3 regions of the Kistimonas scapharcae genome follow, and region 3 is predicted to be linked to each of the others. Evidence: predicted binding sites of a transcription regulator. Region 3 holds the regulator's gene; each other region holds the start of a gene.

Region 1 (7,197 bases), on a different contig from region 3:
TTAAAGTGAAGCTGTTACTGACAGGGTTGAATCCTTGATTAATGCAGGGACTCTCTAAGTCTGACTTTTTCATACGAACCTCCCTTTTAATGTCAGACTCATTGTTTTATGAAAAGTTTTCTGGTATTTGTTTAATGTTATTAACTTTTTCTGTTTTTATAAAAAGTGTGTTTTTAATAAAATGATTTGTCCATATATAAATCGAATGGTAGGTAGATATTTACACATGGCAGGCGTGAAAATTCATCGCTCAGATAAATCGCTGTACACTTTTTGGTACCCGATACTGAGGCGTCATAATGTCAGGTTATTTATGCGACAGTAAGAACTGGTACCAGATAGGGGGTTTCTAATGGTGCACGAGCGCGGGTCCAACCGAGAGCTTCAACCGGATCACTATATATCCCTTCCATACCCTTATGTTCTGGAGTTGAGAAAGGAAAGCGGTGAGCCTCACCCGGGTGCCATGGGAAATAGTTGATTGGGCGACTTGTGCCCCAAATCAGTGATAGCACCATCTGGGCTGATCGGTAAACACCCATTGCGGGTGCCACAATGGGATAATAGGGTAATTTATGCAATGTAAACAGGAGTGATCGTAAAGAATACGGAAGCTGTTCTGCCGTTGGAGATACACTGTTGTCACAGCAATGGGGACAAATTTTATAGCGGTCAAATGCACTATAACGATTACTGAACCACCGATAGTAAACATTTATTTTAACTCGCAAACTTACCTTTCTGTTAGTTTCTACTGCGTTTTCAGTCGTTGCCGATTCAGCTGGGATTTTAGAAATTATTTGTAGTAATTCGTCTAGGGAATTGTGAAATGCGTTCAGTGATTCATTGAGTTCTGTATAGTTTTTGGGAAGCTGTTCTCTTACTCTCTGATTTCTGTGTAAGTCAATCATTAATGACTTTATTCTATTCATAATGTCATCAAGTGTTTTCTCGCAGTTTGCAATTTCTTCAGCCGTGTCTGCTGCTATTCTGGAGGGGAGGCATTTTTCTAGTTTGTTTTTTGTATATAAGCATGTGTCGAAAAATTCGATAATATAGTTATAATGATTCTGGAGTTGTTCACATATTCTGTTTTTTGCATAACGCGTTGCTTGTGGTCTGAATAACTGGGTTCCAGGGTGGTATTTTTTATAATGCTTATAACGGTTGATAAGGGTTTCGACATTGATTTTGATGTATGCAACAGGAATGCTGAGGATACATACAACGGGTAGAATAAGTATGGTTGCCACAGCTTTCAAAACGATAATAGTGTATTCTAATAATTTTTTTAAGATCGATTCATTGTTGCCGGTAGGTATCTCCGTAGGCCTGGCTTCATCATGGATTGAGAGCCTTCTGGCATTAGATGTTGTTGCTACTGACGGTTCGTTTTCCTCCATTATCCTAAATGGGCTTGAACCATCAGCTTGAATAGCAGAACTGGCCATGAATAATTAGACCTCTCATGTGATGGACTTAAGGTTTGAGGTTGGTTAGTTGTTTCCGTTATTAATTAGTGAAAACTATAACTTCCCATTTCTATGTTTGATTATTGGTGCCTAAAAAAGTTCCTGATTGTTTGGGATACAGAGCGACATGTATAGTTTTCTATATGGATATCGCATGTTAGTCTGATTAGGTGGACGGATTAATGGAATAGAGCGTGCGCATTGTTTTTATGGATTGAACGTGAAAAAGGACTTGATTATGCCACTATACCGTATTGAACCAATTAACCCCGCGGACAGCATTTGGCAGGATTATAAGAGCGACACTATCACTATTGAGGCGGATAATGAGCAACAGGCTCGATTTATGGCGGCAAATCGAATCGCCGGAGAAAAGTTAAAAGACAACCGGGGGCAGGCAATGCCCCTGCCGCCCTGCCTCGTGAAAGAGCAGACCCGATGTATTTGCATGGACTGACAGCATTTACAACTATCATAAAAAGACTGGCGGACAGGGAGTGTCATCATGACAGATAAACGGTTGTCATTTGCGATTATTATGGCAGGTTTTATGCTGTTTGGTTCTGAGGCAATGGCGCAATCGGAAGACCATTCCGGTGGCCAGCGCGTCACCAAAGAGCAATTGAAGAACATGACGCCTGAGCAGCGTCGAGCCTGGTGGCAAAGTCTTTCTCCGGAGCAGCGGGAAAAAATCAAGGAAAAGCGTCGGGCTAAGGGAGAGCATAAGGGGCATAACCATCCTCGCGGTAAAGCGGGAGACCATGATGGGCATGATCATGAACGTTCAGGCAGCCATAAGAAATACCCTAAAAAGCACGATGATCATGATCATGGGGATGATCATTAAAAGCCTCCGAAGCGGAATCCTATTGATCTAGCCCTTCCAACCTAACCTGCCTTCCTGGCAGGTTTATTCTATTTGAGTCCAGCCCATTACTCCCTGATTGCCGTTCCGGCATTGCCGTTTCTTTTTGGGCATTTCACACGATCAACCGGGCAGTGAATCATAGTGCCACCATTCATGGCACCGGACTCAGACTGGGTCTGCTGCGAATGCCTTGGCGGGAGAACAGGACAATGCTCGGTATTCTGGGAGGCATGGGGCCTCTGGCAACCATCGATTTCATGCAGAAAGTCGTTATGCGCTGCGGGGTAGGCTCTGACCAGGAGCACATGCCCATGCTGGTGCACAATGTCCCCCAGATTCCCGACCGCAGCGCCTGCATCCTGAAGGGCAGTGAAGATCCCTTCCCCGCCATGCTGGATGGCCTGCATCGGCTGGAAGAAAGTGGCGCCACCTGTGTGGTGATTCCCTGCAATACCGCCCATTTCTGGTTTGAACGTCTGCAGGCTGAGACCGCTATTACCATGATCAGCATCCTGGATTGCGTCATGGCTGAGATTCAGCAGCGAAACCTGACGCGCATTGGGGTTATGGCGACGTCAGCGACAGTAGCCGCGGGTTTATACCAGAGCCGGATTGAGGCAATAGGCGCTCAGACGCTGTTGCCGGATGAACTGGGGCAGGCTCGCATGATGGAGGCGATCTACGCGATCAAGGCCGGCCGCATGGTGGAAAGTAGCGCCATGATGGAAGCCATTTTTGCGGATTTACAGGATCAGGGCGCTGAATCGGTGATCCTGGGATGTACGGAGATTCCGGTCGGTCTGGCCCGCCTGGCGATGGAACAACCGGAAGCCTGCCTGGATGCCACGGCGTTGCTGGCGGATGCCTGCGTCCATTGGTATTACGATACTCCCGCATTGGCGGCCTGAGGATAGTCTGAAATACTTTGTCGCACCCATCTCCTCCTGTAACGGGCGTAAATTGAGTGACGGCATGAATCTCGAAACAAAATGGCTTGAGGATTTCCTGGCGCTGGCCGACCTGCGGAACTTCTCCCGTGCGGCCGCCCAGCGCAATGTGACGCAGCCAGCGTTCGGACGCCGCATCCGCTCACTGGAGCAGGCGACGGGCATTGAGCTCATTGACCGTGGCACCACACCGGTCAGCCTGACCCCGCAGGGACGCCTGTTCCGCACAACCGCCCGTAACCTGCTCCGGCAGATGGAGGAAGGCCTCAACCAGATTCATGGGTTGGATGAACCGGGTAGTCAGCCTATTGATTTTGCCGCTTCTCATTCCCTTTCACTCTCCCAGTTACCCAATCTGCTCGAACATATGAGCAAGTTTGATGTGGCAGCCCGTTGCCGGGTGGAAAGCATTGATATGGATCTGGCCGTGGAAGCCCTGCAGCAGGGACGTTGTGATTTCCTGCTGGGATTTGATATCGATGCCTTGATGCAACCGCCCTTTGCCAGTTTGCCTCTGGGTAAGACGTGGATGCGTCCTGTGTGCGCCAGTAATTCGAAGGGAAACCCCCTGTTTCAACTGGAAGCCGGACAGCCATTACCTTTGCTGCGTTACAGCCCGGGCTCGCATATGGGGCGTCGGGTAAATACCCTGCTGAAAAAAAGTGCGGATCGCCTGCAGTTTCGCCCGGTCATGGAATCGTCTCTGACAGATTTGCTGAAGGTAATGGCATTGCGAGGTAAAGGCATTGCCTGGTTGCCGGATTATGCGATCACGGACGAGTTACGTTGTGGGCAACTTCAGCCATTAGGCGGAGAAGAGTGGTGTATTGCCGTGGATGTGGTGTTGTACCGCAATGATGTCAGGCTGCATGCGGGGGCTGAACGATTCTGGTCATTACTGGCGAAACAGTGTGCTGTCGGTTGGTTGTTGCCCATGTGACCAGCAGCGTAGAGAGGACGCGTAACCTTTATGGTTGATTGCTTTGGGAATCATCCTGCCTGTCACGCTTGAGCCAGCGATCAGGGAATCGGGCGTTCAGGGCTTTCTGGAGCCGTGTATTGTAGAGATCCCGGAGGTTCCTGAGGTCATCTTCGTCCAGGTCACTGTCTGCCAGCCGGGTAAACAGGTCGCCAGGCGTTGCATCAAATCCGTGGTTGTCCGTGACAAAGGCAATATGCTCAATAATGAATGGCTTGGCGTGTTCAATGATGTTCTTCAGTTCTTCTTCCTGTTGTGCGAGCGTCAGACCATCCGCACGGGGTATCAGTAAAATCTTGTCATAACCTGGGCGACCAAAGAGGCGTCTGTGCCACTTGGCGACACCGGCGGCGACCAAAACCGCGTTGACCAGCGGCCGAATGACCTTCTTGCGTTTGTCGTGAGCATCCATCGCCCACGCAAGAAAATCCTTGTACTGCTTGACCAGTCCCCTGTTTTTCAGTCTGTCCCTGAGCATCGTAATGGACGTCCTTTCCAGTGTTTTTTCGGCACGTTTGTTTAGTCTAGACAATGAGTGGCCAATCAGTCGAAACCGCTTGGCCAGCGGGAATTCCCGGAGAAAATGTCATTGCATGGCAAGGTAATTGCTGTGGTTGTATTGAACGTTGCGGTCGTCCTTGATTATTGGCACTGGCCTTGAAGTCAAGGCGGTATGCCGTGTTAGGATTGCTCGCTATCTGCCCAGTGTCTTATGAAATACAACGCTTTTATAAAGCGTATATAGGACTAATGGACCAGCAGATACCTCCGCAGCCTTGGTTTTTTCTGTGATAAAAACGGGGGTGCTCAGCATCGGTGTTTTGTCATGGAACAGTCATCAAACTGACCGCGAGTGTTCATAAACGGACTTTACGATCAGCCACACGACATAAAACAACTAAAGACTGCTCATGAAAACACCATTCAAACGTTCCATCATTTTCGGCGTCTTATCGTCCGCCGTCCTTATGGCGGGATGCCAGTCGACCGATCAGCAGGTCGCGGCCGCCAAGTCAGACGTCAAGAATGTCATCATGATGATTGGTGACGGTATGGGGCCACAGCAAGTGGGCCTGTTGCAGGAATATTCCACTAACGCGCCGAGCTCCATCTACCAGGGGGAGCCGACCGGTATGGCGAAATTCATGGAGGCCGGTGTGTTGGGCATGTCTCAGCACAATCCGGCGTATCATATCGTTGTCGACTCAGCCAGTTCCGCCTCTCAGCTGGCGACGGGTGAGCCTTCACCGTCAGAGTCTATTGGCCTGGATGCCCTCGGTAACCCGGCTGAAACCGTACTGGAACGGGCTAAAAAAGCCGGCAAAGCCACCGGACTGGTGTCAGATACCCGTTTGACTCATGCGACACCGGCTTCCTTTGCGGCGCATCGCCCCCACCGCTCCCTGGAAAACCAGATTGCTGAAGATATGCTGGCCACAGAAGTGGATGTCATGCTCTCCGGCGGACTTCGTCACTGGATTCCGAAGAGCGTCAACGACAAAGGGGATTTATATCAGCAGCTGACTGAACGCACTGACGGCACGGTCAGGATCAAATCCAAGCGTAAAGACGACAAGAATCTGTTGCTTGATGCAGAAAATGCTGGCTACAAGGTAGCCCTGACGCGCAGTGAATTTGAAGCGGCTGGCAGTGGTAAACTCCTGGGCCTGTTTGCGTACTCCGGTATGGCGGATGGCATCCAGCATACGCATCACAAGAATGATCCCGAACGTACGGAACCGACTCTGAAGGAAATGACGGCCAAGGCACTGGATATCCTCTCCCAGGATCCCAACGGCTTTTTCCTGATGATCGAAGGCGGACGCATTGACTGGGCCGGCCACGATAACGATGCCGGTACCATGCTGCATGAAATGCTGAAGTTTGATGAAGCGATCGACTATGTCTACGACTGGGTGAAAGACCGTAACGATACGCTGGTTGTCATCACGGCTGACCATGAAACCGGTGGTTTTGGTTTCTCCTATACGCGAGCCAACATTCCTGCGCCGGAGTCGCTGAATGGTGAAGCCTTTGCAGAGCAGGCTTATAAGCCAAATTTCAACTTCGGCAGCTTTGATATTCTGGATCGACTGTACGATCAGAAAATGAGCTATCCGGATATGTTCTCAGCATTTTCCAAGACCGATAAAACCCCTGAAGATCTGGTGAGCATTGTTAACGCCAACAGTGAATTCAAAATCACAGTTGATCAGGCCAAAGACATTCTGGCCAGCGAGAATAATCCTTTCCGGGTGGCCGGTCACAAGTACCTGGATACTGACAAGTTCCCGAAAGTACGTGATTTCAGGGCATTCTATGTCTACGGCGAAGAGATTCGTCACGACCTGCTCGGTCGTGCGGTGGCGGAAGACCAGAATGTGATCTGGGGTACTGGTACCCATACCAGCACACCGGTACCGGTCATTGCCTTTGGACCGGAAGGTGCCGCTGAGCCGTTCGGCAAGATGGTACATCACACTGATATTGGCCGATTGACCAAGTCATTGATAGAAATACAGTAAAAACTATTTAATTACAGCTAGTAGTATTATGCGAATACTACTAGCTGTAATTGTAATGCTATAAATTAAACTGATTACCACCATTCTTCAGTTCTTTTGCGAGATTTCCAAGCACCACACGGGATAGATGGCGCATAAGTAGCTTCATGCTGACCCCTAAACTTTGAATCAGTTGCTCTATATCGCTAGTATGGCAAGGCTTTCAGAGCATTTGCTGCTACTGTGGCTGATGAATGGTGGTAATCAGGTAAATTAAAATACTTGGATTAACGGTATAAATATCATTTTTGCACAGTATTGATTTATATATTGGTTATGGATTCTCACGTTGAATGATCTCATCATCCCTCCTAGTCAATACTGGTATAAAGGATGGTTATAATGATGAAGGTTAGTCGTTCAGATA
Region 2 (7,197 bases), on a different contig from region 3:
GCCCGCGAATTACAGACCCTGATCAGCCAGGCCGATATGGCTATGGCACAGGCCAAATACCTCGGCGGCAATAATTTGCAGTTTTATACCAGGAACCTGCAATCGGCCTCCAAAGAACGGATTGCACTGGAAACCAGTCTGCGCAAGGCGATCAGTAATGGTGAACTGGAAACCTATTATCAGCCTAAGATGACACTGGCCGGAGACACTATCACCAAAGCGGAAGCGTTGGTCCGCTGGAATCATCCGGAAGAAGGGCTGATAACGCCGGGCCGCTTTATCAGCATTGCCGAGGAAAGCAGCCTGATAAACGACATCGGCGAGTTTGTCATGCGCCAGGCCTGCCAGCAGGCAAGAACCTGGTTGGACCTGGGATGGGAGATCCGGGTTTCCGTAAACCTTTCAGTCAGTCAGCTGCGTCAGACGCAACTGATTGAGCTGATCCATACCATTCTTGATGAAACCCGTCTACCACCGCATCTTCTGGAGCTCGAACTTACCGAAAGTCTGATCATGGATGACATTGAACGAACCATTGAAACCCTGCATGCCATCCGACAACTGGGTGTGACGATCAGTATCGATGATTTCGGCACCGGCTACTCATCGCTCAGCTACCTGAAACGCTTCCCGGTTGATGCCCTTAAAATCGATCGCTCTTTTATCAGCAGCCTTGATACCAGCGAGGATGATTCCGCCATTACCCGCGCCATTATCGCCATGGCACACAGCCTGGATCTGAAGGTGGTCGCTGAAGGCGTGGAGAAACCCTTACACCTTCAGTTCCTGCGCGACAATGCCTGCGATGAAGTTCAGGGATATTTCATCAGCAAGCCTCTGCCCGCGACAGAATTCAGCCAGTTTCTCGCCCGTCGCGCCTGAGCAACACCGGGTCAGAACTAGCTGTTATCACAGACCGTGTTCATACGGTTCATGTAGGTACTCCAGTCCTGCTCCAGGTAATCTTCCAGCTCCCTGACCCGCTTTCTGGCAGAGTCCAGCAGGTTCACCGGAGCCCGGGGATAACGGGGCTTCTGCCTGTCATCATCAATATGGTATTTACGCAGCCCCATGCTGATATGGCAGTCACCAATAAAGCGTCCATGTAACTGATTGCGGTCGTCCACTTCCATACAACCAGCCAGTACGACATCCAGATAGGAACGGGTGATCTTTTTGTTCATATGATCATACCCATTGCCCAGGTAATTTCCCCCGTCTGCAATATCATGCTTAAGCGCCACATACATGTAGATTTCTATCTCATCCGGGTGCTCAAAAAGCCAGCGACTATCCTGTGGGTTATAAGGTTCAACGGCACTGAGTGGTAAACGGATACGTCGATAGTGACGATGTCCTTCACGGGCATCAAAACGCCACAGGTCGTGTGAATTCACACGGTACGCCAGTCCGTTCACAAAACGCCCGGGCTTCTCTTCAGCGGCCAGCATGCGCATGTCATACTGTTCAAGCCAAAGGTTCCAGCTACGCTCATAACCATTGATTCGCACCGGAATCAGCGTCTGATCCGCAACATCCGGGGCTGTCACCGTGCGGGTCAGGGACAGCATCAGACTGCCATAGCCAACAATAAAAACAGACTTACCCTCGGGAGAAGCCATCGCACTGGTGGTTAGCAGGGAATACAGAATCACTATCGCAAAAATGTTATTTAACATCCTTCCATCCTTGTCATCAGTCTTAAAAATTAAAAAACATAAAATGAAGGAAGGCTGCCTGAACCATAACAGTCATTGCCTGACAGATAACATGGGCAAAAAACGACTATTCGTTGAAAATAGAAATAGCACTACAGGCTTACTGGTTTTGTACGCAACTATTGCAGATCCGATTCATGCTATTAGCGCTGATCAGACACCAAGGCCGCACATTGGATACCCTGTAATGAAAGAATCATCTTGCCTCCTTCCTGATAACTACAAAAGACCTTCAACAGACCTGAAAATTCCCTGAAAATAGTATCTCCCCCCTTCAATTGTCTGACATCCTGATACAGTGGTTAGCCCTGCATTTTTTCAGGACTGCATCAATAAAAAAGACACCCACACAGAACCGCATGCCAGCATGACTGTAGTTTTACTACAAAAAGATTACAGGCCTGGCCACTGATTTTACTGACAATTACTGACAACCTCGCTAGAAAGATAGGCACTTACCACTATCATCCCTGTTACCCTTGTTGTATAACTACAGCCCAAAAATAAACCGGTCATCCAATGCCCCCAACGAACCTGCTGCAACATATTGATGAAAATCGACCTCTCCTCAGGAAGTCGGAGCATAAGGTGGCGGATTATGTGGCGGCGCATCCCGCCAATGTGATTCATATCAGCATTGCTGATCTGGTTTCTCACTGCGGCGTCAGTGAACCTACGGTACTTCGTTTCTGCCGGGCTATTGGTTGTCACGGTTTTCAGGATTTCAAATTACAACTGGCCCAGAGTCTGGCCAGTGGCGCCAGTTTTGGTCAGTTTGAGGTGACAGGGGAAGAATCCACTGGCGACTTCAAGCAGATGGTCTTCAACACCACTATCAGCAACCTGATTGATATCCGTGACCAACTGAATTCAGAACAACTGGAACAGGCCATCGCCCTGCTCAGCCAGGCACAACGGATTGAATTCTATGGCTATGGCGCCTCGGGTATTGTGGCGACAGATGCCCAACACAAGTTTTTACGCCTGCAGGTGACAACCGCCGCCTATTCCGATCCGCACATGCAATTTATGTCTGCGGGAACGCTGACGTCTGACGATGTCGTTATCGCTATTTCACAGACCGGACGCACCAAAGAGTTACTGCACGTCATCCAGCTGGTGCAAAAACAATCTGCCAAAGTCATTGCACTGTGCCCTTCCAACACGCCGATGGCCAGTGCCTGTGATATTCATGTACCCATCAATGTGCCGGAAAACACGGATATCTATACGCCACTGACATCACGCATCGCACACCTTGTCGTGATCGATGTTCTGGCCATGGGCGTCGCCATGTCAAGGGGGCCGGAGCTGGCGCAGCAATTGCAAACGGTTAAGAAAAACCTTCGCTCACTGAGACTTACACAAAAGTAGCAAAGCGCCATGAACCGTTACTGGAAATTTAAACGACAATGGCATATTTCCTACAATCAACCGGTATAATCTCGCTTGAGTAAAAACCTGTCGCTTTATACAAATGGCTATAGCGAAATAAGGTCATAAAACAGCAACAGACTCCGGTCACCATTCGCATAACAAGTAATAACAAGAAGGGAGTGGCACAATGACTGAACCACGCACCAGCACCACGGAAGAGATAGTAAGCCCGTTTATCCAGGATAAGGACAAATCTAACGATCCCCTGCCGGAAAAAGCAGCCGAACGCTCACTCTATATCCGTCGCGCCATAGAAGATCATTTCGAGGAAAAACGACTCAAGGCGTTAAGCGATGATGGTTGGTGGGACAACATATAAACCCACAACCGACTCCCATACCAGTCACCTAAAGGGTATTCAGACGCTGGCGTCCAACCGGGAACGGAGAACGTACTGCTGACGAGCTGACACGACTGGTTAACCGATGCAGGCAGCAACAGCTCCCTGAGACGTAACATCTGCCCTGTGCAAAGATAACAGTAGATAAGCCCGCAATGATCCAGAGAGGCGCGGCGAAAGTCCCCATAGCGGACACTCAGGTTGTCCTGTCCGCTCAACACCTTTCGCAGGTAAGCCACAAGCCAGGGAACCGGTGAATTCTCCCAGGCGACCACCGCATTTTCCGGATACTTCCTGGCCAGGTACAGTGCTATTCCTCCCCAGCCACAGCCGAGCTCCAAAATCACACCATCGATGGTCTCGGGTAACCGATTATCCAGTGTGTCTGTCGTACGACGGCAGGAGGGTGTGGGGCCGATACCATTTTTCAGGGTGAAGCCGGCAATCAACACCACTACCAGAAACAGGCAAACCAGTACTGTAATTTCCAATGCTGCCATCGCTTATCCCGGAAGGTGTCCTGTGGATAACATCGGCGAGCAATAGCATGAGATGAATATGCTGGCTAACATCAGCACAGCACGTTAAGTGATGACCTCAACAAACCACCTTACCTGCTGTGTTTTTTCAGCAACCAGAGGTCATACCCGTTCACCAGGCAATGAATACATCCCGCCACCAGCATGGCGGCCATGACCGCGCCCATACCCCGCCATTCCAGCAGGTAAAACCCCATTGAACAGAGTAAAAACAGGGGATAGAAAAGGGTACGCTTCAGGATCAGCGACAGTTTTTCCACAATCAGTCCTTATGGTTATTTATCAAAAGATTACCGGTCTTTTTCTGCCCCGGAAGTGATGCTTCGCCTGCATCGGTCTCATCTTTGAGATAAACACCGGAGAGTTGCCGACGATCCGCTTCCTGCATGAGGTACATCAGCTTGTGCGTTGCCTCCTCGTAACTGAGCCCTTCATGGCGAATATTAGAGATGCAGTTACGTTGAGCATCGGTCTTGCCAGACTGTGGCTGCCAGGTGAAATAGATCCCCAGTGAATCCGGTGAACTGAGTCCCGGCCGCTCCCCGATCATCATCACCAGCAGACGGGCATTCAGCAATTCGCCGATCGGATCACCTACCGCGACCCTTCCCTGGACAACCAGACAGATCGGCGCACAGCGATAGTCCAATGGCGCAACCGCTGACAGTAAATGTTCCAGCATCGGTGGCGCATGATTCTGGACTGCAGTCGACGAAAGTCCATCAGCAATGACGACAGCGATATCAAAGCCTTCTGTCAGGCTGTGCTGACGAAGAAACTGTTCCGATTCCAGACTCAGCAAACGCCCCAGATCCGGTCTCTGGAGATAAGCGGCCCGGTCAGAAGCCCGACTTTTCAGCGACCAGATATCCACAGGAGAAAAACCACGAATCGCTTTCTCCAGCTGATCATTGTCCAGTGGTATATGCACGGCATCGCGCGCCCGGGCATGAGCCAGCTGGAAAGAGAGGTGGGCATCAGTGGGCAGGCTGACACCACTACGTCCCAAACCAATGCGTGCATCGGTATAGCGTCGCAGCAACTGCCAGGGGTTATCGATAAGAAAATCCTGTTTCGTCGGAGGTTCACTACTCATGATGTTATTGCTGTTGTCCCTGTCTCATTCACTATCACATGCCGAAACGCTGGCGGCAAACCGTGCTGATGGCGCATCAGCCGATTGTCCTGTTCCACAATACCCATCGTCTGCAACCAGTGTTCGAATTCCGGTGCGGCGCGAAGTCCTAACAGGTGTCTGGCATAAAGCGCATCATGGAACGAGGTCGTCTGGTAGTTCAGCATAATGTCATCAGAACCGGGAATGCCCATGATGAATGTGCCACCAGCCGCAGCAAATTGGGTCAGCAGCATATCCATATCATCCTGATCCGCTTCGGCGTGATTGGTGTAACAGATGTCACACCCCATGGGTAACCCCAGCAGCTTGCCGCAGAAATGATCTTCAAGCCCGGCACGGATAATCTGCTTGCCGTTGTAGAGGTATTCCGGCCCGATGAAACCCACCACGGTATTCACCAGCAACGGATCAAACTGTCGGGCAACCGCGTAGGCGCGTGCTTCACAGGTCTGCTGGTCAACACCGTGATGGGCATTGGCTGACAGCGCGCTTCCCTGACCGGTCTCAAAATACATACACTGCTGACCGACACTCCCCCGCTGTAATGACAAGGCTGCCTCATGGGCATCCTGCAACACGGACAAACTGACACCAAAACCCTCGTTCGCTCCCTGGGTGCCGGCAATGGACTGAAACACTAGGTCAACCGGCGCTCCCCGGTTCATCGCTTCGATATGGGTGGTGACGTGTGTCAGGACACAACTTTGTGTCGGGATGGCATAGTGCTGAATCACTTCATCCAGCAGATGCATTAACCGGATAACCGCTTCCAGGTTATCCGTCGCAGGATTAATTCCAATGACCGCATCGCCATTGCCATACAACAGACCATCCAGCACTGACGCCGCCACACCGGCAGGATCATCGGTCGGATGGTTGGGTTGCAATCGTGTCGACAGTCGTCCCGGCAAACCGATGCTATTCCGGAACCGGGTGGTGACCTGACACTTCTTCGCCACCAGAATCAAATCCTGAATGCGCATGATCTTGCTGACAGCTGCCGCCATCTCCGGCGTAATACCGGCACGGATGCTCGCTAGCGTTTGAGTATCTGCGAGATCACTCAGGAGCCAGTTACGAAAATCACCCACGGTTAAATGGCTGACCGGTGCAAATGCCTCAGAGTCATGGGTATCCAGAATCAGGCGCGTGACATCATCGGATTCATAAGGAATCAGCGCTTCATTCAGAAAGGTTTTCAGGGGAACATCCGCCAGCGTCAGCTGGGCTGCCACCCGCTCCTGTTCATCAACAGTGGCAATCCCCGCCAGACAGTCTCCGGAACGGAGCGGCGATGCTTTTGCCATCAGTGTCTTCAGGTCAGCAAACTGGTATTTCTGTGTACCGAGTACTATTCCGTAACCCATGCGTGAGCACTACTCCTGTTACTCATCGGTTTGTTTTATGGATTCATCCTGACCATTTGTGCGTCGATCAACACTCCAGGCTTCCCTGAGCTTTCTGACGGCGAAAGCTGCACTGCAACCGGCGATAAAGCGCTGTACATACATAATGACTGCGACTCAGGGCTGAATCCGTACAGGCCTCTCCGGCACATTGCTTACAGCCCGGCTGACGACAAGGCAGATAACGGCAACGACGTTGTCCCAGTACATTCCTGTAGCTCATGGATGCCTCCCAGCATGTCAGTGACGGGAAAGACACCTCTTTCCCGTTTTTCCTTAATCGTTATGCGGATCAAAGGCGCTGGCTTCGTGATGGATGATGGTGCCGATCAAACCGGCAAACACGCCCACCGCTGCGACGAAACACAGCCCTATGACAAAAGGGTTATCGGCATAGGTGAAATAAGCGCTAACCCCTTCCCAGCTGGTTATCGGTGATGCATTCATGATGGTGTTCTCCTGTTGGGTTAGACGGGCGGGAGTCATGCTCCCGCCGTTGAAAGAATCAGACTTTGTTAGTCGGCATATCAGGCGTCAGAGTAGAGGCGACGATATCCTGTGCCGGTACCGTTTCCGGATAAGGACGGGCAGGAATCTCCACCAGATCCAGCCCCAGGGC
Region 3 (7,197 bases):
CTGTTCGTGAATCTGTGCGAGAGCACCCAGCCATTCGCTGTCAGACAAATCGTCCGGTAGTGCAATTAATGCACTGATCCGTTGTTCCAATTGCTGGAAAGTCAGCTCAAACGCAGCACTGATGGCTTCCTGGTCACCTGTCACCCCTGCCGGATCGGGTAATCCCCAGTGAACTTTCAGTGTCTTGCCGGGAAATATCGGGCAAGCCTCTGCCGCCGCGTTGTCACAGACTGTGATGACCAGGTCAATGGGCATTTCAGTAAACGCCTCAAGTCCTTTACTGCTGAGCCCAGAGGTGTCTACGCCATGCTGCTGTAAAACCGATAAAGCACCGGAATTCACCTGGCCGGCTGGTTGGCTGCCCGCACTGTGGCCAGTGAACCGCGTCCCACCGAGATGGTTTATTAATGCTTCGCCGATGACACTACGGCAAGAGTTGCCTGTACATAAAACCAGAATATTCTTCATAACTTGAACCCTTTTTACGTTAATCGACGAATAACGATTAAGGAATGCTAAAAAATACCCGGTACATGGTCGATCCAGGTATAGGGTCATCAGATTTACAGGTAATCAAGCAATGTCCGGAACTGCGCCACTGCTTCAGTGTTCAATGAAAAGCAGGTCCGCGGATGCTGCACTTCCGCATGGATAAAACCGGCTTCTCGCAAGATGCGCAAATGCTCAGAAACCGTTGACTGGGCCAGCCCCAGCTGTTCCACGAGGTCACTGCCAAGACAGCTGTCACTGACTGTCAGAATCCGCAGCAGCCTGATCCTGGCAGGATGTGCCAGGGCCTTCGCGCAGGTGGCCAATGCCTGTTCCCGTGCTTCATCCACGGCAATATCGTTAAGGCTACTCAGACATTGTTTTGTCATGGCTATCAAACCCTTCATCGTCAATCGACGATGAAGGTATAAAACCCACGCTTGTCTGTCAATCGGTTTTCACCGCAGCAGACAACAACCCATCAAGCCGCTTTTTTGGGTTCGGCGCTTTTCGATTTTTTCTTTTTCCCGGGCTTCAGGTACTTGGTCAGTGACTGGAACCACATGACCAGTGCCGGATTACCCTGGATAACAATATCCCGGTCCTGAATACCCTGCATGAAGGCGACTTGTGCATTCTTGGCCGTCAGCGCCTTCAGCCCTTTCTCTGCAGAGGTGAAATTGATGGCAAACGCCGGGGAATCCACGGTACCACTCCGGGCGCGGACACGCTCATCCTTCACAATGTAATGGCGGGCAACGCCATCATCACTGGTAATCTGGAATACCAGGTCTTTGTCTTCCAGCTTTTTCCGGAAATCCGGATTAGTGCGGCTGGCACGTGCCATCAACAAGCCCAGCGCCCAAAGCAGCAAGCGAAATTTCATTCTAAGACTCCCCCGTGGGTGTTTCCTGATTCAGCCGAGGCATTCTAGCGGGTGACAACGAGATGTACAGTGGCAGGTAGGGTGTGATGCTAAACGTCAGCGGCCAGTAAACAAGACGACATACTGGCCGGCTTATGGCCGGCCAGATAAACGGAATCAGTCGTTTACTGCTTCCTTGAGCGCCTTGCCAGGCTTGAAGCCAACGGTGGTGCTGGCCTTGATCTGGATCGGTTCGCCAGTCTGGGGATTTTTACCCATACGGGCACCACGCTCACGGGATTCGAAAGAACCAAAACCGATCAGGTTTACTGATTCCTTACGCTCAAGCGCCTTAGTGATTTCATCAAGGAGAATGTTCAGTGCGTCAGTGGCTTTGTCTTTGGTGAGATCGGCACGGTCTGCGATAGCATCAACAAGGTCTGGTTTGCGCATATTTTTCCCTCTCGACTCCTTGGAGTATTTTTTCTTCTTTTGGGTTTTCCATACCGGGCCAGTTCCTGTACCCGGAGAGAAAGCTGCCTGACACCGTGTGTTGTGGTGCAGAACTCAACCTTAAAACAGTCTGCTACTACAGGGCAATACCCTGAAGCCCTCTATTCTCTGGAAAAACTGTCAATTTATCGAAGTGCTGCCAGAAAAAACACAACAGATAGTTTGTCAGTGAAACCCATGACTCGATATATGGGATTTTGATGTTTTCTTTACAAAATCAGCTTCATCTCAAAATCCTGCTTGCAGGTACCGCAATCCGGGCATAACCAGTCCTCCGGTACATCATCCCAGCGAGTGCCCGGCGCGATACTGTCTTCTGGCCATCCCTCAGCTTCATCGTAAATAAATCCACAGATAACACACTGCCACTTGCGCCATCCTTGCTGTTTTGCGCTATCGGTTTGCGCATTTGAGGACATGACCAGAAGCCATATAGATTACAGACCTCGGGCAAAGGGCGCGGTCAGCGTTGCCGTATCAATGGTGTGCGCATTCACAACAAAACCGGTGAGTGCGCCGGATGCGTCCTTGGGAACACTGACTTTATCCACATCAAGGGCATGCAACACAAACTCATACAGATGGACACTGCCCTGTGGTGGACAAGGGCCGCCATAGCCGTAAAAGCCATAATCATTTCGCATTTGTAAGGCACCTTTGGGGGCAACTGTTCTATTCACGTCACCGGCACCTTCTTTCAGCGATGCCTCACTGGCGGGAATATTGATCATTTGCCACTGCCAGAAACCACTGCCCGTCGGGGCATTCGGGTCATAGACCATCAGGGCAAAACTTTTTGTGCCCGGAGGCGCTCCCGTCCAGCTGATGGCAGGCGACACATTGCTGCCATTACAGCCAAAGCTGTTGTATTCCTGTTTCTTGGCCATCATGCGCAGTGGGGAAATATCCGGGCTGCTAAGCCGAAAGCTTTTCTCCTGGGGCGTCGATGCACAGGCCGGTAATGACAACGCGACCGCACCTAACAGGAAACCCGTTAAACATTGCGTTTTCATGGTGATACTCATCAAGATGGGCGGTATGACAGGGAACGTCCCCGTTGCCGGGCAGGCCTCACAGTAATGAACACTGCTGGCAACGAAGTACTGCAAGATAAACGACATTTGCCAGAAGAAGATGGCACATAATCGCCATATGGCAAGTCGGTCGGTTAAGAAAAGGTCAACGCAAAATAAGCGTCCTCAGCCACACTCCCGTCTCACGGCAGGAAAGCGACAGGAGAACGTGCTGCCCTTACCCGGTTTACTGCTGACGTCTAACACGGCATTGTGACGCAGCAACACATGCTTGACGATGGCCAGCCCCAGACCCGTTCCACCGGTTTGAGAATGGCGCCCCTTGTCCACCCGGTAAAAACGCTCCGTCAACCTGGGTAGGTGCTGTGGATCAATACCGATGCCGTTATCCTTCACCTGAAGCGTGGCGCCATAATTGTTCTCCAGCCAGCGAACCTTGATATCGCCTCCTTCCGGCGTATATTTCACAGCGTTGTAAACCAGGTTGGAAAAGGCGCTGCGTAACTCCTCACGGTTTCCGGTCAAGCAGGCACTGTCAGGACACTCTAGCTTGACACGGTGTTTGCCATCACTGTAAGCCATGGCGTCATTCACAACAGTATCCAGCAGTTCATGAACATTCACAGCGCCCTGGTCAACCTGGTTGTCAGAGGTTTCAAGCCGCGACAGGGTCAGCAGATCACTGATGATATTCTGCATCCGCTCCGCCTGGGTCAGCATCTGCGTCAGCGCGCGCTTCCAGACCGGCGGTGCTTTGTCCGGCATCAATGCCAAACCATCCTGCATCGTCTCCAGGTAACCCGTAATCACCGTCAGTGGTGTACGCAACTCATGGGATACGTTGGCTACGAAATCTTTCCGCATGACTTCCAATTGATGCAACCGGGTAATATTACGCACAACCACCAGTCGATTATTCGTCCCGTAAAGCGTAATGGAATATTGCAGCCGGATGTTCTCAATCACCGGAGAAGAGAGTTCCAGCGGTTCGCTATAGGCATTCTGCTCAAAATAACGGATAAACCGGGGATCGCGAATCAGGTTGGTAATGTGTTGTCCCTGATCGTCAGGATTACGAAAACCGAGTAATTGCTCTGCGGCCGGGTTCCACCATTCAATACAGCCCTGGCTGTTGACCATGACAATCGCGTCACTGAGCGCACCGGTGGACGCCTGCACCCGATCAATAACGGCTTGTAACCGACGCCGGGATTTCTGCTGTCGTCGCTGAAGACGGTAGATATTATCGAAGATTACCCCCCAGAGACCGTGACTGCTGGGAGGTTCCTGTTCTGAAAACTCACTGGCTTCCAGCCAGTGGCCAAGGCGAAACATCTGGATCAGGGTCCAGACCAGATAGCCGGAAATTCCCAGTAATAAACACAGGGTCACCTGGTCAGTGACCAGCCCCAGCAACAGGCAGGCACCCAGCAATAGCACCAGCCGCCGGACAACAGCAGACTGCCAGTTACGATTCACGTTGGATCAACCCTTTACGATAACAATCCCTGCCGATCATCCAGAGACAGGATGCAGGCATTCGGCTTATGATTCAGACGATCAGGCCCGTGTAGAAAAACGGTATCCGGTTCCCCTGACAGTCTGCACCAGACGCTCATATTCATTGCCCAGTGCCTTACGCAGCCGGCGGATGTGAACGTCAACCGTGCGTTCTTCCACGTAGACATTACCGCCCCAGACATGATCAAGCAACTGACCCCGGGTATAGGCCCGTTCCTGGTGGGTCATGAAGAACTGGAGCAGGCGGTATTCGGTCGGCCCCATGTCGGAAGGATTGCCATCTATTGTGACTCGATGACTGACAGGATCCATCGTCACCCCTTCCACCACGATCGGCTCATTCTGGTCAGCAGTACCGGCGCGGCGAAGAACCGCTTTCAGGCGCGCCACCAATTCACGAGGAGAGAAAGGCTTGGTGATGTAATCATCTGCCGTCTCCAGACCCTGGATTTTATTATCTTCTTCGCACTTCGCAGTCAGCATGATGACCGGAATATCGGCGGTCAATTCGTCCCGCTTCAGGCGACGGGCAAACTCAATACCACTGCCGCCGGGCAGCATCCAGTCGAGCAGGATCAGGTCAGGCCGCTGATCGACAATAATGCCATGGGCCTCGGCGCAGTTTTCCGCTTCCAGACAATGGTAGCCAGCCATCTCCAGCGCCACCATGATCATTTCGCGAATGGGCGCTTCATCGTCCACGATCAGAATATTGTTGCCTGTCATTACCCTGTCCCGTCTCCCTGTTTCTGGCTCCGAGCCGCCAGTTATTTAGTAGGGATTACACCGGCTGAATGTTACAGACAAATGACAGCCAGCTGAAAACGTAGAAACCAGTTCAAACGCAGCACTCTTACCCACTGATCAGGTAGTTACCGAAAATACCGGCAAAGATGGTCATACCCACCCAGTGGTTATTCAGGAATGCCTTGAAGCAGCCATCCCGTTCACGGGTGCGCGTCAGGCGGTACTGATACACAAACAACCCGGCAGCGCCCACCAGCCCCAGGTAGTAGAACCAGCCCAGCGACAGTTTCGCCCCGACAAAGAGTAGTCCCACCAGCGCCAGTATCTGCAGTACAGCATTGATCAGCGTATCCAGCTCACCGAAAAGGATAGCCGTTGATTTAATGCCGATGCGCAGGTCATCATCCCGATCCACCATGGCGTATTGGGTATCGTAAGCTACTGTCCATAGCAGATTGGCCGTAAACAGCAACCAGGTCATCGCCGTGAGCTCACCGGTCTGAGCCGCCCACGCCATAGGGATCGACCAACCGAAAGCAGCCCCCAAAACGACCTGGGGAAGGTGTGTATGCCGTTTCATAAAGGGATAGATCACCGCCAGTCCCAAGGCGCCAAACGACAGGCCAATTGTCAGCGGGTTGGTCAACAGCACCAGAATAAAAGACATCAGCACCAGTCCGGAGAACAGGCCTAGCACTTCTTTCTCGGCGATTTTTCCGGTGACGATCGGTCGCATGCAGGTACGTTTCACATGCCCGTCAAACCGGCGGTCTGCATAATCATTGATGACACAACCGGCACTGCGCATGAGTACAACACCGGTGACAAAAATCGCCAGCACCCCCAGATTCGGCACACCTTCTGCGGACAGCCAGAGCGACCAGAGCGTCGGCCACAGCAGCAGTAACGTGCCAATGGGCTTGTCCAGGCGCATGAGCCGGATAAAGTCGTCGAGGCGAGGAAAATAGCGGGTGAGCGTCGCCTTCATGGGTCCCCTGAATTCTTGCATTATTTCCGCCGCAGTCTAAAAGTCCTCACGGCGGGCTGCAACCGTTTAGGGGTCAGGCAGAAAAAACTCGCTGACCAAAAGGGGTTGGCCTGAGAGGTAAAAAACAGAACGTCGGCCCCATGAGGTTTGTTCATCGTAATCAAAGGGCAGACAACCATTAAACGTCCGGGCAGCCAACGATGAGACTTCGATCTCCCCACGTTTAAGATTGGGGTCAGCAAACAAAACCTCACCTAATGGTCGGTCTTTCAGCTGAAGCAGGCAGCGGTTACCTCCCTGCAGCGACGTCACAGGCAAAATACTGCGGGCAAAGACCTTGGGCTGGTCATTACAGATCAGCAGTACTTCCCTGATGCTGGCGCGGGTCCGATCATGGAGATCCAGCGCCTGTCGCTCGTCCAGCCGGGGAATCCCCCAGTCATGCCGGAGTACCTCAACCCTGAAAGTACCGGGAAAATCCTGCTGGAGCTTCAGGGTCAACGACCCCCTGTGTAACAGCCAGGTACGCCATTCTTCCGGCGTGGTCAGTGCCTGTGCCGGTCGCCAGTCCTGGCCTGAGAGACAACATGAAGACATGGTATTTATCGTTCCCAGAGTTAGGGCGGAGCATGCGCTATCACCCGGCCTGATGCAAGCCAGAAACAAACCGAACGAATGGCGTAAAAGCGGCACCCCCGACCATTAAATCCAAGGGAACCACGTACACATTTTATGGTCTTACTAAGACAGATGGCTGTAATCAGTCCCTTTCGGAGACAGCCAGCTATTTCCCGGGATGGAGGTCAAAACCGCAATGGACACGCTATTTCACCGCTATTCACGCTCAATTCTTCTGTCACTCAGCCTGCTGGCTTCCCCGTTTAGTGCCGCCCACAGCATTGATGATGCTCAGGCGCTTAAGGTCATAGGAGGACAGCCAATTACCGATGACAGCCAGCCCTGGCAAGTCTCTCTGCAGGATATGGGACAACATTTCTGTGGCGGTTCCCTGGTCGCACCCCAGTGGGTGATGACCGCAG

What was found. The regulator PhoB, encoded in region 3, activates phosphate uptake and scavenging genes when phosphate is short. The targets are predictions, from matches to a motif close to TGTCATANNNNTGTCANA.
Region 1: a site for PhoB is predicted at 5,089-5,106, ahead of ABD892_RS19745 (alkaline phosphatase). Genes of this name have one in related genera too.
Region 2: a site for PhoB is predicted at 2,099-2,116, ahead of hexR (transcriptional regulator HexR). Genes of this name have one in related genera too.

The regions. Positions count from the first base shown of each region.
Region 1 is NZ_BAABFL010000451.1:22,509-29,705, forward strand. Features, by position in the region: gene ABD892_RS19710 (hypothetical protein) at 1-73, opposite strand, end outside; gene ABD892_RS19715 (hypothetical protein) at 312-1,451, opposite strand; gene ABD892_RS19720 (hypothetical protein) at 1,711-1,929, shown strand; gene ABD892_RS19725 (hypothetical protein) at 1,978-2,319, shown strand; gene cuyB (cysteate racemase) at 2,550-3,248, shown strand; gene ABD892_RS19735 (LysR substrate-binding domain-containing protein) at 3,313-4,227, shown strand; gene ABD892_RS19740 (hypothetical protein) at 4,256-4,744, opposite strand; gene ABD892_RS19745 (alkaline phosphatase) at 5,178-6,791, shown strand; gene ABD892_RS19750 (hypothetical protein) at 7,173-7,197, shown strand, end outside.
Region 2 is NZ_BAABFL010000455.1:8,250-15,446, forward strand. Features, by position in the region: gene ABD892_RS20270 (EAL domain-containing protein) at 1-882, shown strand, start outside; gene ABD892_RS20275 (gamma-glutamylcyclotransferase family protein) at 900-1,679, opposite strand; gene hexR (transcriptional regulator HexR) at 2,238-3,092, shown strand; gene ABD892_RS20285 (PA3496 family putative envelope integrity protein) at 3,283-3,474, shown strand; gene ABD892_RS20290 (class I SAM-dependent methyltransferase) at 3,414-3,995, opposite strand; gene ABD892_RS20295 (hypothetical protein) at 4,106-4,294, opposite strand; gene eutC (ethanolamine ammonia-lyase subunit EutC) at 4,297-5,130, opposite strand; gene ABD892_RS20305 (ethanolamine ammonia-lyase subunit EutB) at 5,127-6,539, opposite strand; gene ABD892_RS20310 (hypothetical protein) at 6,607-6,801, opposite strand; gene ABD892_RS20315 (hypothetical protein) at 6,855-7,064, opposite strand; gene ABD892_RS20320 (ammonium transporter) at 7,084-7,197, opposite strand, start outside.
Region 3 is NZ_BAABFL010000452.1:17,423-24,619, forward strand. Features, by position in the region: gene ABD892_RS19840 (arsenate reductase ArsC) at 1-468, opposite strand, end outside; gene ABD892_RS19845 (ArsR/SmtB family transcription factor) at 564-878, opposite strand; gene ABD892_RS19850 (SCP2 sterol-binding domain-containing protein) at 971-1,375, opposite strand; gene ABD892_RS19855 (HU family DNA-binding protein) at 1,532-1,807, opposite strand; gene ABD892_RS19860 (rubredoxin) at 2,077-2,286, opposite strand; gene ABD892_RS19865 (YbhB/YbcL family Raf kinase inhibitor-like protein) at 2,305-2,880, opposite strand; gene phoR (phosphate regulon sensor histidine kinase PhoR) at 3,067-4,380, opposite strand; gene phoB (phosphate regulon transcriptional regulator PhoB) at 4,462-5,148, opposite strand; gene ubiA (4-hydroxybenzoate octaprenyltransferase) at 5,276-6,157, opposite strand; gene ABD892_RS19885 (chorismate--pyruvate lyase family protein) at 6,224-6,754, opposite strand; gene ABD892_RS19890 (S1 family peptidase) at 6,972-7,197, shown strand, end outside.